One region of the Paenibacillus sp. FSL R7-0210 genome, then DNA from elsewhere that is predicted to be linked to it. Evidence: riboswitches for the same ligand, from Rfam matches in the RefSeq annotation. Region 1 holds a riboswitch; the other holds the start of a gene.
The links. A riboswitch is a leader RNA that binds a small molecule or an ion and turns the genes downstream of it on or off. The one in region 1 is predicted to bind cyclic di-AMP.
Positions count from the first base shown of each region.

Region 2: it holds a riboswitch for cyclic di-AMP, as region 1 does, so the genes downstream of both, MKY64_RS09610 (APC family permease) here and MKY64_RS27245 (3D domain-containing protein) in region 1, are expected to answer to the same signal.

Region 1 is NZ_JBBPAR010000001.1:6,433,458-6,441,159, reverse strand. It holds gene MKY64_RS27255 (HD domain-containing protein) at 1-1,240, shown strand, start outside; gene MKY64_RS27250 (TatD family hydrolase) at 1,295-2,065, shown strand; cyclic di-AMP (ydaO/yuaA leader) riboswitch at 2,265-2,493, shown strand; gene MKY64_RS27245 (3D domain-containing protein) at 2,780-3,940, shown strand; gene rnmV (ribonuclease M5) at 4,102-4,653, shown strand; gene rsmA (16S rRNA (adenine(1518)-N(6)/adenine(1519)-N(6))-dimethyltransferase RsmA) at 4,650-5,534, shown strand; gene yabG (sporulation peptidase YabG) at 5,609-6,517, shown strand; gene veg (biofilm formation stimulator Veg) at 6,787-7,062, shown strand; gene MKY64_RS27220 (small, acid-soluble spore protein, alpha/beta type) at 7,289-7,468, shown strand; gene ispE (4-(cytidine 5'-diphospho)-2-C-methyl-D-erythritol kinase) at 7,627-7,702, shown strand, end outside.
Region 2 is NZ_JBBPAR010000001.1:2,204,039-2,211,740, reverse strand. It holds gene MKY64_RS09630 (ABC transporter ATP-binding protein) at 1-44, opposite strand, end outside; gene MKY64_RS09625 (FecCD family ABC transporter permease) at 86-1,120, opposite strand; gene MKY64_RS09620 (FecCD family ABC transporter permease) at 1,117-2,178, opposite strand; gene MKY64_RS09615 (ABC transporter substrate-binding protein) at 2,331-3,368, opposite strand; gene MKY64_RS09610 (APC family permease) at 3,541-5,358, opposite strand; cyclic di-AMP (ydaO/yuaA leader) riboswitch at 5,487-5,646, opposite strand; gene MKY64_RS09605 (disulfide oxidoreductase) at 5,873-6,307, opposite strand; gene MKY64_RS09600 (DsbA family protein) at 6,304-7,068, opposite strand; gene MKY64_RS09595 (sensor histidine kinase) at 7,162-7,702, opposite strand, start outside.

The sequences.
Region 1 (7,702 bases):
TCACAACTACATCCACGTACAGGACACTATTATCTGGAGATTGATTAATACTATGGAATTCCAGCGTCTGCGGCGCATCCGGCAGCTGGGCACCTCCTATTTGACCTTTCACGGGGCGGAACACAGCCGGTTCTCCCATTCTCTGGGGGTATATGAGATTACGCGGAGGATTATTTCCCAGTTTGAACGGAGCGGCTATAAGGACTGGATGCCGGAGGAGAGACTGCTTACCCTGTGTGCGGCACTGCTGCATGATTTGGGGCATGGCCCATTCTCCCATTCTATAGAAGAAGCTTTCGAAATGGATCATGAAGACTGGACCTGCCGTATCATTCTGGAGGATACAGAGATTACGGCTATTCTGCGTGATGTGGCTGAAGATTTCCCCGGTAAAGTAGCCTCGGTCATCTCCAAAACCTATGAGCATGAAATTGTTGTCAATTTGGTGTCGGGACCGCTGGATGCTGACCGGATGGATTATCTGCTCCGGGATGCATATTATACAGGGGTGAATTATGGAACCATCGACATCGACCGGATTCTGCGGATGCTGCGCCCTTATGACGGCCGGGTGGTTGTGAAGGAATCGGGGATGCATGCGATTGAGGATTACCTGATGTCACGGTACCAGATGTACTGGCAGGTCTATTTCCACCCGGTAACCCGCAGCTCTGAGATTATTCTCAGGCAGATTCTCCGTCGGGCCAAGGAGCTGGTGCAGCAGCAGCATGCCTTCCGCTTCATGATCGAGCCCTTAAGTGATCTGTTCAGCGGAGAGGTAACGGTAGGGCAGTACCTGCTGCTGGATGAAGCCTTGATGCAGACTGCCTTCATGCAGTGGACGCTGGAGGAGGATGACATCCTGAGCGACTTGTGCAGCCGGTTTATCCATCGTAAACTGTATAAATATGTGGAGATGGAGCATTTGGATTCTGACACGATTGACGAAATTCGCCGCAGCTTCGCAGGTGCGGGACTCCGGCCCGATTATGATCTGGAAATTGATTATCCCACCGATCTTCCCTATGATGTGTTCCGTCCGGGAGACGGCTTTGACAGCAAGCAGATCCTGCTTCTGGACAAGCATGACCGGCTGAGGGAAATCTCCGAGGTCTCGGATATTGTTCGCTCTATCAGTGGTATTCACCGCGGCAGATACCATCTGTATTTTCCGCAGGACAGACTGCAGAAAGCCCTTCCACAGCTGCCGCCGTCCATCGCAGAGATTTTTGCCAAATAATCAGATCAAGCTTGGAATTATAGATACAACAACAGGCCGAAAGGATGTAATGTAATGCAGTTATTCGACACCCATACCCATCTGGATGCTCCACAATTCGACGAAGACCGCGAAGAGGTCATTGCCAGGGCGCTGGAAGCCGGCGTCAGCAAGATGATCAATATTGGCTTTAACCGGGATACCATACCGACCACCATGCAGCTTGCCGAGAAATATGATTATATTTATGCAGCCGTTGGCTGGCATCCCCAGGATGCCATCACGATGAAGGACGGAGACCTGGAATGGATCGCCTCCTTATGCGCTCATCCCAAGGTGGTTGCCATCGGCGAGATTGGGCTGGATTACTACTGGGATACCTCTCCTAAGGATGTGCAGCATGAAGTATTCCGCAAGCAGATCGGGCTGGCCCGTGAGCTGAAGATGCCAATCTCTATTCATAACCGCGATGCTCATGAAGATGTAATCCGCATACTCCGTGAGGAGAAGGCGGGCGAGGTTGGCGGCGTAATGCACTCCTTCTCCGGGAGCTGGGAAAGTGCCAAGATGTGTCTTGATTTGGGCTTCCATCTTTCTTTTGGAGGACCGATTACGTTCAAGAATGCCCGGGTGCCCAAAGAGGTGCTTGCCCAGACTCCGCTGGACCGGCTGCTGATCGAAACCGACTCCCCATATCTGACTCCGCACCCCTTCCGGGGCAAGCGAAATGAGACTGCTCATGTGAGGCTGGTAGCGGAGGCGGCCGCGGCAATAAAAGGGATTGAATTACAGGAATTGGCGGAAATTACGTATGCGAACGCACTGGAACGATTTGGGATACTCTGAAAACAGGAGTAAAAGCGGTGAAAAATGAAGTATAGCGGATATATTAAACTTTTATGACGGAAAAATGGCCGATTATTACAATATTTTAATCATTTTTTTACGTAAACGTGGTTGAATCGTCCTTTACAACATGTATCAAAACAGGATATCATCTTTTCAGTGCAGTGAGCTGTTGTAACTGTGACAGTCACTAATTTCATGGATCGTCTCGCTGAGTCTCCGCAACGGAGAATGGGGGAACCAATAATGCGCTGCCGCATGAACGTACAAAAGTACTGGCACAGAATTGCCGCAGGCATTATTTGATTTCTTTACGTGGTCTTGGGGTGAATTTGAGGGCAACCGCCGTGAGCGGGTGACCTGAGATAGGGCGTCTCTCTTATGTCCGAACCCGACAGCTAACCCCGTAAGCGCAAGTAAGAGAGGAAACCTCGTGTATAAGCATTCCGACGTATTCGACACCGGGAAGCCACGAAAGAGTCCTCTATGAGCTCTTTTTAGGCTTCTTTTGTTTTGAATAATGAGAATGCTCCCGGCATACTGTTATATAACAGATCTCCGGAGTAACTATGCCGAGCAGGCGATCCATGAGCAGGAAACGCTGAAGCAAGTGCGGGCGTATCCTGTTGCAAACTCAAACCTAGTTTCGTCAGAAGTGATACAGTCACCTTGATATAACTTGGACGACGGGGCTATGTAAGGAGGATGGAAAGAGTGGGCGTATTCCAACCAGAAGTATCCCATGATTCGCAATCATCCAGCAGGTCTTTCGCATTACGGTTGAAGCAAGTGAATCCCCGCGTAGTTTTACTTGCCGGTGTGGCATCGATTGTTATCGCACTGTTAATACTGCTGTACGTACACGGTCAGAGCAAAAAAGAAATTACCCTAGTAATAGACGGACAGGTACAGACACTGGAGACGCGGGAAACGCTGTTCAGTGATGTGCTGGCTAAGGAACAGATTTCGCTGCAGGCGCATGATGAATTATCTATTGGCCTTAGTGATGAAATAAAAGACGGCGACCGTATCGTGATTAACACTGCGCAGAAGTTCGCTCTTACCGTTGACGGAAAGACCGAGACGTTATTTACGACCGAGGATACCATTGGTCAGGCCATCGACAAGCTGGGCTACAGCCTGGAAGGCTTAGACAAGATTTACCCTTCGCTAGAAACCGCAGTATCTGCAGACATGGAAATCAAAATTGTCCGGATTAACAAGCATGTGGTTCAACGGACAACTAATTTGCCTTTCCGGGTCATTAAGACAGCAGACCCCTCATTGACCAAGGGAACCGTAAGAGTGGCACAGGCAGGTAAGCCTGGCGTAATGATCCAGCACATCGAGAAGATCTATCAAGATGGCGAGCTGGCATCCATGCGCATGATCGGCAAGGAAGTACAGACGGTTACCAAGGACAAAGTCATTGCCATTGGAACCAAGCCGCTTCCTAAGCCCGTCGTAGTTACTGCCAAGGTCTCCAAACCTGTAACAACCTCCAAGTCATCTAAAGCCAGCGCAAAGGCCAGCAATGTTACCAGTAAGGCTGGTGTGGATTTCGAGTACAAAAGAATGATCAAAAACGTATCCATGACTGCGTATTCGTCGCAGGAACCGGGTATTGGAACACGTACTGCCTCCGGCACACGCGTAACGGAAGGCCGCACTATAGCTGTTGATCCTAGTGTTATACCAATTGGCTGGTGGGTGTACATTGAAGGATTAGGGTTTCGCCGAGCAGAGGATACCGGCGGTGCCATCAAAGGCAACAAGGTGGATGTCTATTACGATTCACTGAGCCATGCCCGTAATTTCGGCCGCAAGTCGCGCACACTCTATGTGATCGGACCTGTGAAGCCGGAGCTGAACTAAACGTAAAGTCTTTTGCAAATTAGCGGTTAATACGATATAGTGAGGGAAGCACTTACGAAATTTTAGAGAGCTGCCGCTCATCACTTATACATTCTTTAGCCAAAAAGAAGGGGAGCGAATCCTCTTCTTTTTGCGTTCTGGAGTAAGGAGTAAAAATATTTATGATTAAAGAGCTAATTGTGGTTGAAGGGAAAAGTGATACCGTTGCCGTTAAGCGGGCGGTTGAGGCCGATACGATTGAAACCGGGGGTTCGGCAGTGGATAACAGGGTCATTGCCAAGATCAAGCTGGCCATGGAGCGCCGGGGTGTAATCATTCTTACCGACCCGGATCATGCCGGAGAGCGAATCCGCAAAATCGTCGCGGCCAAGGTGCCGGGCTGCAAGCATGCCTTCATCCCGGAGAAGGATGCAACCCGCAAAGGAGATATCGGAATAGAGAATGCTTCGCCTGAGGCTATCCGCCATGCGCTGGAGCATGTACATACCTCTTTCGAGGGGGCGCCGCCCATCATTGGGCTGGATGAGCTTATGGCCGCAGGGCTGATGGTGCATCCCCGGGCGGCTGAGCGCAGAATGCAGCTTGGCAATCTGCTCGGTATCGGTTATTGCAATGGCAAGCAGCTGTACAAACGTCTGGCGATGTTCGGCATTACCCGCGAAGAATTCGCGCAGGCCCTCGCCCAAATTGATCAGGGAGGCATTACTTCATGAGCGGTATCGAGAATATCTCGTCCCCAACAAGAACCAAAGCGATAATTCAGCGTTACGGATTCTCCTTCAAAAAAAGCCTGGGCCAGAACTTTCTGATCGATCAGAATATTCTGGACAAAATCGTGGATGCCGCCGGTCTGGACAGCACAGCCGGTGCGCTTGAGATTGGGCCGGGGATCGGAGCACTGACGGAACGGCTGGCGTTGACGGCCGGGGCCGTCACTGCGGTAGAGATTGACCGCAGGCTGATCCCGATTCTTAGGGATGTCCTGTCGCCTTATCCCCATGTAAAGATCCGTAATGACGATGTGCTGAAGGTGAATCTGCAGGAGCTGTTCGCTGAGGATTTCACAGGGAGGGACCGGGTTAGTGTCGTAGCTAACCTGCCGTATTATGTGACTACACCCATCCTCATGAAGCTGCTGGAGGAGAAGCTGCCGCTGGATAATATCGTGGTCATGATCCAGAAGGAGGTTGCCGAGCGTATGGCGGCGTCTCCGGGCGGCAAGGAGTATGGCAGCCTGAGTATTGCCGTCCAGTATTACAGCGAGCCTGAGCTGGTCTGTATGGTGCCGCGTACGGTGTTCATCCCGCAGCCTAACGTGGAATCGGCTGTGATCCGGCTGAAGGTCAGAGAACGCCCTCCGGTGGAGGTAGCGGACGAGAAGCATTTCTTTGGTGTGGTACAGGCGTCCTTTACCCAGCGGCGCAAGACGATTGCCAATAATCTTAAGGCCCGCTACTTCCCGGAAGAAGGGCGGGAGCGCCTGGAGGCGCTGCTCTCCGAAGCCGGCATTGAACCCTCGCGGCGCGGCGAGACGCTTAGCATTGAAGAGTATGCCCGGCTCAGTGCGGTTCTTCTGGCCGCAGGCATCGCATAGAATACAGAAAACCCTCCCGGCGGATGAACCAACCGGGGCCTTTGCCCATAACATGGGGTAGAGGTGGTGTTGTAATGAATCTAGGAGACTTGGTCATTCGTAAATCCTATGGCGGCGATGTGACCTTCCGGGTAGACAATATATTGCAGAATAGAGCAGTCATTAAAGGCACGGAGTTCCGTCTGCTGGCGGATTCCCCGCTGGAGGATCTGGTTCAGGTGCCTCCTACACGGGTTACCGAGCGGGGAGCGCGTGCGCAGATCAAGGCAACAGAATCTCTAACCTGGTTGCGTAAAGACCGGCAGGTGCAGAGCCAGCGAAGCGGAGAGAGCGTGTCGGGGTCCACGGGAACCTGGGGCCCATCTCCGAAGGAAGCGGCTTATTTTGAAGTGCCGGGTAAGGTCCTGCATTTGGATGGTGATGCACTCTATCTGAAGAAGAGCCTGAGCCTCTACGAGCAGCTGCGCATACCGGCGGAGGGACATCATGTCAACGAATCCAAAATGGCGGAGACGCTGTATCGTCTGCTGCCCCGTGTGCGTCCCGATATCGTAGTGATTACCGGCCATGATGGAGTACTTAAGCAACAGCAGAATTATGATCTGTACAGTCTGAGCAGCTATAAGAATTCACAGAATTTTGTGGCAGCCATCCGGGTGGCCCGTGAATATGAGCGGAATTTCGATGCTTTGACGATCGTAGCCGGAGCCTGCCAGTCGCACTTCGAGGCTCTCCTGGGCAATGGCGCCAATTTCGCCAGCTCCCCGGGCAGAATACTCATTCATGCCCTGGACCCGGTGTATATCGCGGCCAAGGCCTCTTTTACCTCTATCCGGGATACGGTGAACTTAAGCGATGTGCTGAGCCATACGATCAGCGGCAATCAGGGGATGGGCGGAATAGAGACGCGGGGCAGCTTCCGGATCGGAATGCCTCAGCTGCAGAACCTGGCTACGCTGAAGGTAGCGCCTTCGGTGCTATAACCGGGTAAGTGATAACTGAACAGGCGGAAGGAATAGGGTAAGCATTCGTGCTTATCCTATTTTGCTGCCACGGAAGCCGCTTATGACACAAGATGGGTCAGGGAGCAGCCAGTCTTCATTACTGATAACAAGGTGCTTAAGTCAGGAATTTCCCCGTCTAAAAAAATTCCGTTGACAACTTTTTTCTCATCATCTATAATTATTTATTTAATTTGACAAGTGGTTATAGAAGTTGTATAATGGACAAGGAAAGAGGTGGTCGTCAGGTAATGGCTAATAACGCGCTGTTAGAAATTAAACGCAGTCTTGAAGCTCACGTCGGTCATAAGATCACGTTGCGGGCTAACGGTGGCCGTCGGAAGACCGTTGAACGCACCGGTGTCCTGGAAGAAACGTACCCTTCTGTATTTATTGTCAAACTCGATCAGGAGCAGCAGACCTTCAAGCGTGTCTCCTATAGCTATGCCGATATACTTACTGAATCTGTGGAAATCACAGTTACCGAAGACGATGGGCAGATGCGGATTATGTATATCAAAGCTTAGCGTCATGACAGTCTCCCTGCGGGGGGGCTGTTTTTTGATAGAATTTTTATGTTTTGGGGTCCCCGCAAAGTACCTGAGTCATCACCTACGCTAAAGCCCCACTTTGTGGGGTTATTTTGCATGTAGGGGGTCTTCCTGAATTATGCTGCATGACACTGGCCTCCCGGCTGCATACTACATAGGCAGTACGTTCATCATAGAGCAGCACACAAGGGAGGCATTCGTAATGAGCCGCAGAAGACGAAGCATGATGTCGGAGGAATTGAAGACGGAGCTGGCCAAGGAGCTTGGGTTCTACGAAACGGTTGAGCAGGAGGGCTGGGGCGGAATCCGGGCAGTCGATGCCGGGAATATGGTGAAACGGGCGATTCAGCTGGCAGAGCAGGCTGCTGCGCGGAAATTGTAAGCGGCTATAGCGGTGTCATGCCGCACCGGGTATCGCCTGCGGGCGGTACCTTTTCTGCTTCCTAGAACCGAATGTATATTTAATGGACTTCACTGTCAGTTTCTCATATAATATGTTAAGTTGTTTTGTACGGGAAAAGCTGAGGGTGGGTGAACGCCTTGAAAATGTATGAGAAGGCACCGGCAAAAATTAATCTGATGCTGGATGTGCTGCATAAGCGGGCTGACGGATTTC
Region 2 (7,702 bases), 4.2 Mb from region 1:
GCATATCCGATGCTCAGCTGCTCTGTATTTAAACGTTCCGACATGATAAACACTCCTTAGATTTTTTAATATATACATCCCTGTACTACGCTTTCGATGTGGCCAAAAGATATAAAAAGTACGGTGCTCCAATAATCGCTACTACGATACCAGTAGGTACCTCCGCAGGCTGCAGGATCCAGCGACCGATCGTATCTGCCGTAAGCAGCAGCAGGGCTCCGGTCAGGGCAGCCGCAGGCAGCAGGATCTGATGGCGCGGGCCGACCAGCCTGCGGGCCAGGTGGGGCGCAATTAGCCCGACAAAACCAATGCTGCCGCTTACCGATACACAGGCTCCTGCCAGCGCAACAGCCGCAGCCAGCAGCCACCGCCGTTCCCGTTCGAGCGGCAGGCCCAGTCCCTTGGAGAGCTCATCGCCCAGATTCAGTACGTTGAGCACCCGGGCTTTGTAGAATGCGAAGGGCAGCAGGATCAATATCCAGGGCAGCAGGGCCAGCACAAACCGCCAGTCTCCGCCCCAGATTTTGCCGGCCAGCCAGATGGCTACGAACTGATAATTCTGCGGGTCGAGTCTTAATGACAAAATAAGCTGAAAAGCGTATATCCCGGCACCCACAGCAATCCCGATCAGGATCAGCCGTGTCGGCGAGAGCCCATCCTCCCTCCTGTAAGACAGGAAGTAGATCAGTGTTGCAGTAAGCGAGGCCCCTGCAAGCGCCAGTAGCGGAAGCACGAGGATCGGAGCTGCTGTAGTAGACGGTACAAAGGAGATAAAGATCAGTACGGCGAATCCGGCTCCGGCATTGATCCCCAGGGTGGAAGGCTCAGCGAGAGCATTACGCGACAAGCCTTGCAGAATCACTCCGGCGACCGCAAAGCCTGCACCAATCAGCAAGGAGATCACGATGCGCGGCAGCCGGAAATCAAACAGAATCAGCTGCTGCTGCTTGGTGCCGTTGCCGGATAGGGTATGTAGAACTTCGAGCGGTGACAGACGCATTAAGCCGGTATTCATACTGACCAGAAACAGAATGACGATAAGCACAGCAAGCAGTGTCAGAATACCAGCCTCTCTGGAACGGCGCGGCTTGGCCGGGGGGAATGAGGTGGAACGGTTCATTTCAGCTCCCCCTTGCGTTTGCTGGCCAGATAGATGAAGAACGGTACGCCGAATACTGCAATTAAGGCACCTATTGGTGTTTCGTATGGCGCATTAATCATCCTGGCCGCAATATCGGCCACCAGGACCAGAATGCTTCCAAGGACTGCGGAGCAGGGAATAATCCAGCGGTAGTCAACCCCAACGAGGTAACGCGTAATATGCGGAATCATTAATCCGACAAAAGCGATCGGCCCCACCGTGGAGACTGCCGCTCCGGCGAGGATGACGACAATAATCATCCCTGCAGTCTGTACCAGACCGGTGCGCTGTCCGAGACCTGCTGCAACATCCCTGCCCAGGCTCAGTAGCGTAATCGAACGCGACAACATCAGCGCACCGATTAGGGCCGCCGCGACCCAAGGAGATATTACCTGCAGCTGCTTCCAGCTCGCTCCTCCAATCCCCCCGGCCATCCAAAAGGCGATATCCTGGGAGAGGCTGAACAGGATAGCAATGCCCTGGCTGACCGCCAGCAGCATGGCGCTTACTGCCGCACCGGCGAGGGTCAGCCGAAGCGGGGTCAGTCCGCTATGGGAGAGCGATCCGATCCCGAATACCAGCAGTGAGGCTACAGCCGCTCCAAGGAAGCAGTACAGCATGATGTACGCGAAGGATAGTGTTGGCGCGAAGGCAAAAGCCAGGGCCAGTCCAACGCCCGCACCTGCATTAAGACCAATCAGTCCGGAATCCGCCAGCGGGTTGCGGGTCATCCCCTGCATAATCGCACCGGCAACGGCAAAACATGCGCCGACCAGCGCTCCTGCGGCAGCCCGGGGAATCCGCAGCTCCCGGATGACCTGATGCTGGGGCAGCTCCGGATTGAACCGGAACACCGCCTCCCATACGGTAGCCAGCCGGATATCCGCCGCACCAACCGATACGGATACCATCAGGCCGAAGACAATCGCTGCTATTCCCAGCACCAGAATAACAGCAGCGGCAAGCGGCCGCGACCGGACAGATGTGTTCCCTTCAACAGAAGGAGCTTGTAGAGCAGAATCTGTGGATGAAGCCATATGCCGTCTCCTTATCAGGATTATTAGGGAAATATAGATGATTATGATTCTCATTATCGCAAAGATATGAATATTGTTCAACTTAAAAAAGAGGCAGGCTTCTATATCCTAAGGATATAAAAGCCTGCACAATTCTCCGGCTGGTAAAGAACCTATTTTACAAAACTGCTCAGAATATCATCGATGGTCTTGGTATTGGCTATAGGGCCGCTGTACAGCCAGCTGGTATCTTTGCCGAATTCATGAACATTCCCTGCCTTAACGGCCGGAATTCCCTTCCAGACTGCACCTTCTGTAATCTCAGCTCCGCTTGCCTTGTCACTATTCACCAGAATGATATGCTCTGCAGTCAGCTCAGATAATTTCTCCAGTGAAATCGGGTTCCACGGTGCTCTGGATTCTGCAGGAATGTCGGTCACGAGATTCGGGAGCTTCACTCCAAGATCGCCATACAATACCGCACCGCTGCTGCGGGTCTCATCTACAATGAAGAAATTCTTGGACACCAGCCACAGAACCGCTACTGAATCATCGCCAATTGCCGCTGAGACAGCCGCTTTGGCTGAAGCCGCTTTCTGGTCATAGTCTGCAATAGCCTTCTCCGCTTCCGGTGTCTTATTGAGCAGCTCACCGATCTTGAGCAAGGCTGCGCGCCAGTCACTGCTGACCTCATCGCCGAGTACATAGGTTGGTGCAATCTTATTCAGCTGGTCATAAAGACCGTTCTGAACCGAGCCCTCCGACTGGACGATGTGAAAATCCGGCGTGAAGCTGGTGACGGCTTCAAGCGGCAGGTCATAGCTGATCGGCGGAACGTCCTTAAGCTCAGCGGCCAGGTAAGCCTGAGTACCATTCTTCGTAGACCACTGGGCAACCGGAGTCACGCCGAGTGCTACCAGATAATCCTCCAGATAAGAAGCAATTACACGCTGCGGATTAGCGGGAACGGTCACCTTATGTCCCATTGCATCCGTTACGGTCTTCTCCACAGCGGGTGCAGCAGTTGCTGCAGGTACCGCAGTGGCCTCCGCAGTCGCTTCTGCGGTTGCCGCAGGTGCGGTGCCTGCTCCACCGTTACTGCCTGCGTTGCTATTATCATTTCCGCAAGCGGACAGCAGCAGTGTTGTAGTCATAAGTCCGGCCACCGCCAGCTTCCCGCTTCTTGATCCTTGCAGGTTGAACGAAAACATTGAATACCCCTCCTGTATGTTACCCTCATGATTGGCAAAAGCTCTGTTACCTTCATCTTGTCTATACTGATGATATTGATTCTCATTCTCTATGTCAACCAATAACTTATAATAACGTAAAAACGGCCGTCTCCGCATTAAGCAGAAACAGCCATCTTCCTAATCTTCTATATTATTTATGCAGATGGAAAGGTACAGTCGCGATTACAATGTCCTTCTGATTCATCAGATATGAACGGATGAACAAGCTGGTCTGATTATGCAGCACCGCCTGCCACCAGTGCTTGGTCACGAATTGCGGAATCAGGACGGTAATATGATCCGTTGAAGAGGTCTTCCACTCTACTGTATCGATGAACTTCACCAGCGGGCGGATAATGCTGCGGTAGCGGGAGCGCAGGACGATCAGGCGTACGCCGGGGTTCCACTCCTCCCACTTCTGCTCCATCTTGTGAATCTCTTCTTCATCGAAGCCTACATATACAGCGACCACATTATCTGTCAATGACTTCGCATAGCTGATCGAATGCAGTACAGCACGAGTCACACCGGCGACCGGAACGACTACGGTGCTTCCTTTGATACAAGGCTTATCGGTAGCCGGGCAGATCCGCAGCTGATCGGCAATATTCATATAATGGCGGTGAATCCGGTGGAACACGATGATAACAGCCGGCAGGAAGATGAAGGCCATCCACACGCTGGAGAATTTAGTGATTATGAAAATCAGGGTGATCGTTAATGTAGTGAGCATCCCCACCGTATTGACGGCGAACTTGCTCTGCCAGCCTTTCGGCTTCGTTCTGTACCATTGGACCATCATGCCCAGCTGCGACAGCGTGAACGGAATGAATACCCCTACTGCATATAATGGAATGAGTCCTTCCGTATTCCCGTGAAACGCCGCCACCAGCACAGCCGACATAACACCGAGGAAAATAATACCGTTGGAGAAGCCCAGCCGGTCGCCGCGCACCATGAAGGCATGGGGCAGATATTTGTCTTTGGCGAACATGAACGCCAGCAGCGGGAAGGCCGAGTACGCCGTATTGGCTGCCAGGAACAGGATAACCGCCGTAATCCCCTGAATGAAGAAGTACAGTCCGCCGCGGCCGAAGGTAGATTCGGTAATCTGTGAGACCACGGTGGCCTTCTCATCAGGCATGATACCGTACCAGTAAGCGAGCAGCGTAATACCTGTGAACATTACCCCGAGAATGAGGCCCATGAGCATCAGCGTTTTGGCTGCATTTTTCTCCGCGGGCGCTTTGAAGTTAGGAATGGCATTGGAGACCGCTTCTACCCCGGTCAGAGCCGAACAGCCGGAGCTGAAGGCCTTCAGCAGCAGAAACATACTCACGTTCGATACGGCCGAGCCAATCTCAGGAACATGGGCATGGGCGCCGCCGGTCATATATTTGAAGACCCCCGAGATGATGAGCACGAAGATGGAAACCACGAACAGATAGACCGGGATAGCGATGAAGGAGGCCGATTCGGTCACTCCCCGCAGGTTAACAATCGTTAAGAGCACGATAACAGATACCGCTATCAGAACACTATGATTATGCAGACTTGGAAAAGCTGAAGTGATTGCATCCGTCCCCGCCGACGCACTTACCGCCACCGTCAGAATGTAATCCACCAGCAGAGAGCCGCCGGCCAGTAAGCCGGTATGCACCCCTAGATTGCTTTTGGCGACAATATACGCGCCCCCGCCTTGGGGATAAGCGAAGATCGTCTGCCGGTAGGACAGAATCAGAATAGCCAGCAGGCCCAATACGGCTAATGCAATTGGCAAGGAGTACCAGATAGCGGTGAACCCGGCGGCCACCAGTACAATCAGAATTTGTTCTGTTCCGTAGGCTACAGACGAGAGCGCATCAGAAGACAGGACAGCCAGTGCTTTCACCTTGGATAACTTTTCATGATCGAGTTCGTTCGACTTCATCGGACGCCCGATCAATAGTCGTTTTACCTTGCTTACCATTGTAGTAACAGTTCCTCTCTTGGTTAAGTTGAAACGGGTTTCCCTGCGCTGTTTTCATAAGTGGATTTCATAAATGCAGGCACCAAAATAAGCATACGGAAATGATCCGCATGCCTTAGTGTGCATGGTCATTATCCCACTAGTGGCTTACGAGGTTAGCTGGCGGATTCGGACTGTGGTAGCCCTACGGTTACAGGTCAAGTAGCCTGCTCCGATTCACCCCTTTTGGCCTTGGCCAAAGTGTGGTTCCCCCGTTTTTCCTTCCGGAAAATTCAGCGCATATTCAACTTCTCACAAGGACTAATATTAAGCTACAACACGTCTTCCGTAAAGCGTGGAAACAAATGAAAAAAGAATGAAAAGCACTCAAAACAACCAAATTCATCATCCGGTATGTCTTGATCTTTCATTCTCTTTCATTATCCCTTTACCACGTGATTTTACAGGGTTTTTGCATATTATTTTTTACTAAAATTAAGGGTATTCTCTTCTCTTCCTTCTGCCCGTCAGCTTCTTACTCCGCAGGCTCCTCTTTGCGTCCTGTCCAGAGCAGAATGGAGATTAAGGCAAAGGCTATAAGTGCAAGCAGAGGGATCGTTATAAATCCGAACCAGTTCAGATAATCCTTGTTGCACGGTACGCCGATGGTACAGGGAAGCACCTTGCTGAGCGCCGGAATTTTCTGCTCCGCATAATGATATATGGAGATGCTGCCGCCAATCAGACTAAGGGGAAGCACGTATGGAATGATCCGCTTGTCCCCCCGGTAGGTGGCGATCCCCAGCAGGAACAGCTGCGGATACATGAAGATCCGCTGGAACCAGCACAGCTTACAGGGCTCGTAATTTAGGACCTCACTGAGATACAGGCTTCCTGCTACAGCCACCACACAGACGAACCAGGCCAAGTAGAGACAGTTACGCCGGCAGAAGGCAGAGAAGGCGGTCATTGGGCGGTCCCTGCTCCCGCTGCTGCTGTTGCTGCCTGAATCTGGGCGTCAATCGCCTCCATATTGAAAGGCTCCTTCACCTTGATGCCGTTCACGTACAAGGAAGGCGTATTCGTTACGCCCGTATCGGTGCCAAGCTGAATATCCCGCTCCAGCTCGCTTACGTAGGTACGCTCGTCAATGTCCTTGCGCAGCAGGTCGTAATCCACCGGCAGCTCCAGCTGCTTGGCGAGACTCACCAGGAAGTCAGGTGTAGCCCATTCCTTCTCTTCATTCCCCTGATTGGCATAGATCGCATCGAAATACTTCCAGAACGCTTCCTGGTTCTGATGATAGACCGATAGCGCTGCCAGGGAGGCCGTTCTGGAATCCGTACCGAGGAAGGCCAGATTCACGAAATAGAAGGCTGCTTTATTCTGATCGACATAGCCCTGAACGATCTGCGGCTTGATCACACCGGTGAACTGGGCGCAAGCCGGACATTTGAAATCGCCGAATTCCACAATTTTGACCGGAGCATCCTCCTTGCCAAGCCGCATCATTTCGCTGTAATTGAAGGCAACCGGCTTACTGTCTGTACCGGCAGGCGAAGAGTCCTTCGATGCCAGCATAAATAAGCCTACAAAAATAATAATGACGATGGCCACCGTACTCACGATCAGAATTCTCGTTTTCTGCTTCTGCTGCTCCTGCTCTGCCCTGCGCTTCTCCTGCTTGCTCATCTGGGGAGCCGTGACATTGTTCTTTTTTGTTTTGCTCAAAGAGAGTTCCTTTCCGTCCTCAGGACTATCGTGATAAAAGAATAGTTACTTTCAAATTATATAATGTTAACTCTCTTGTTGGCAATCGCTGTCTTATACGGCTTCATTCTCCTCCGCTGACTCCCCCTCCCCTGTATCCTTGCCGAAAAATACCTCCGGGGAATGCTCCTGCGACTGCAGCTTAATTCTGAAGAAGAATTGTGTGCCGCCCCCTTCTGCCGGTTCTGCCCAGATCTCTCCTTGCATCAGGTCTACAAGCTTCTTGCAGATCGCAAGGCCCAGACCCGTGCCGGGGTACTTACGGGTATGCGACCCGTCCACCTGCGAGAAGGACTGGAAGAGCAGCTGCAGCTTATCCGGTGAGATGCCAATGCCGGTGTCGCGCACCATGAATTGCAGCGCCTGAGCGGTCTCCCTGACGCCATAGGACTCCACCTTAACCGTTACCGTGCCGGATGGCGTGAATTTCACCGCATTGCCGATCAGGTTGATGAGAATCTGGCGGATACGCGCAGCATCCCCGGTGAACTTGTCAGGAAGCCCCTCCTCGATCAGAAGCTCCAGAGATAACGGCTTGTCTTGTGTGCTCACCATGAACAGGTCCATACAGCCCTGGAGCAGCGCCTTCAGCCCG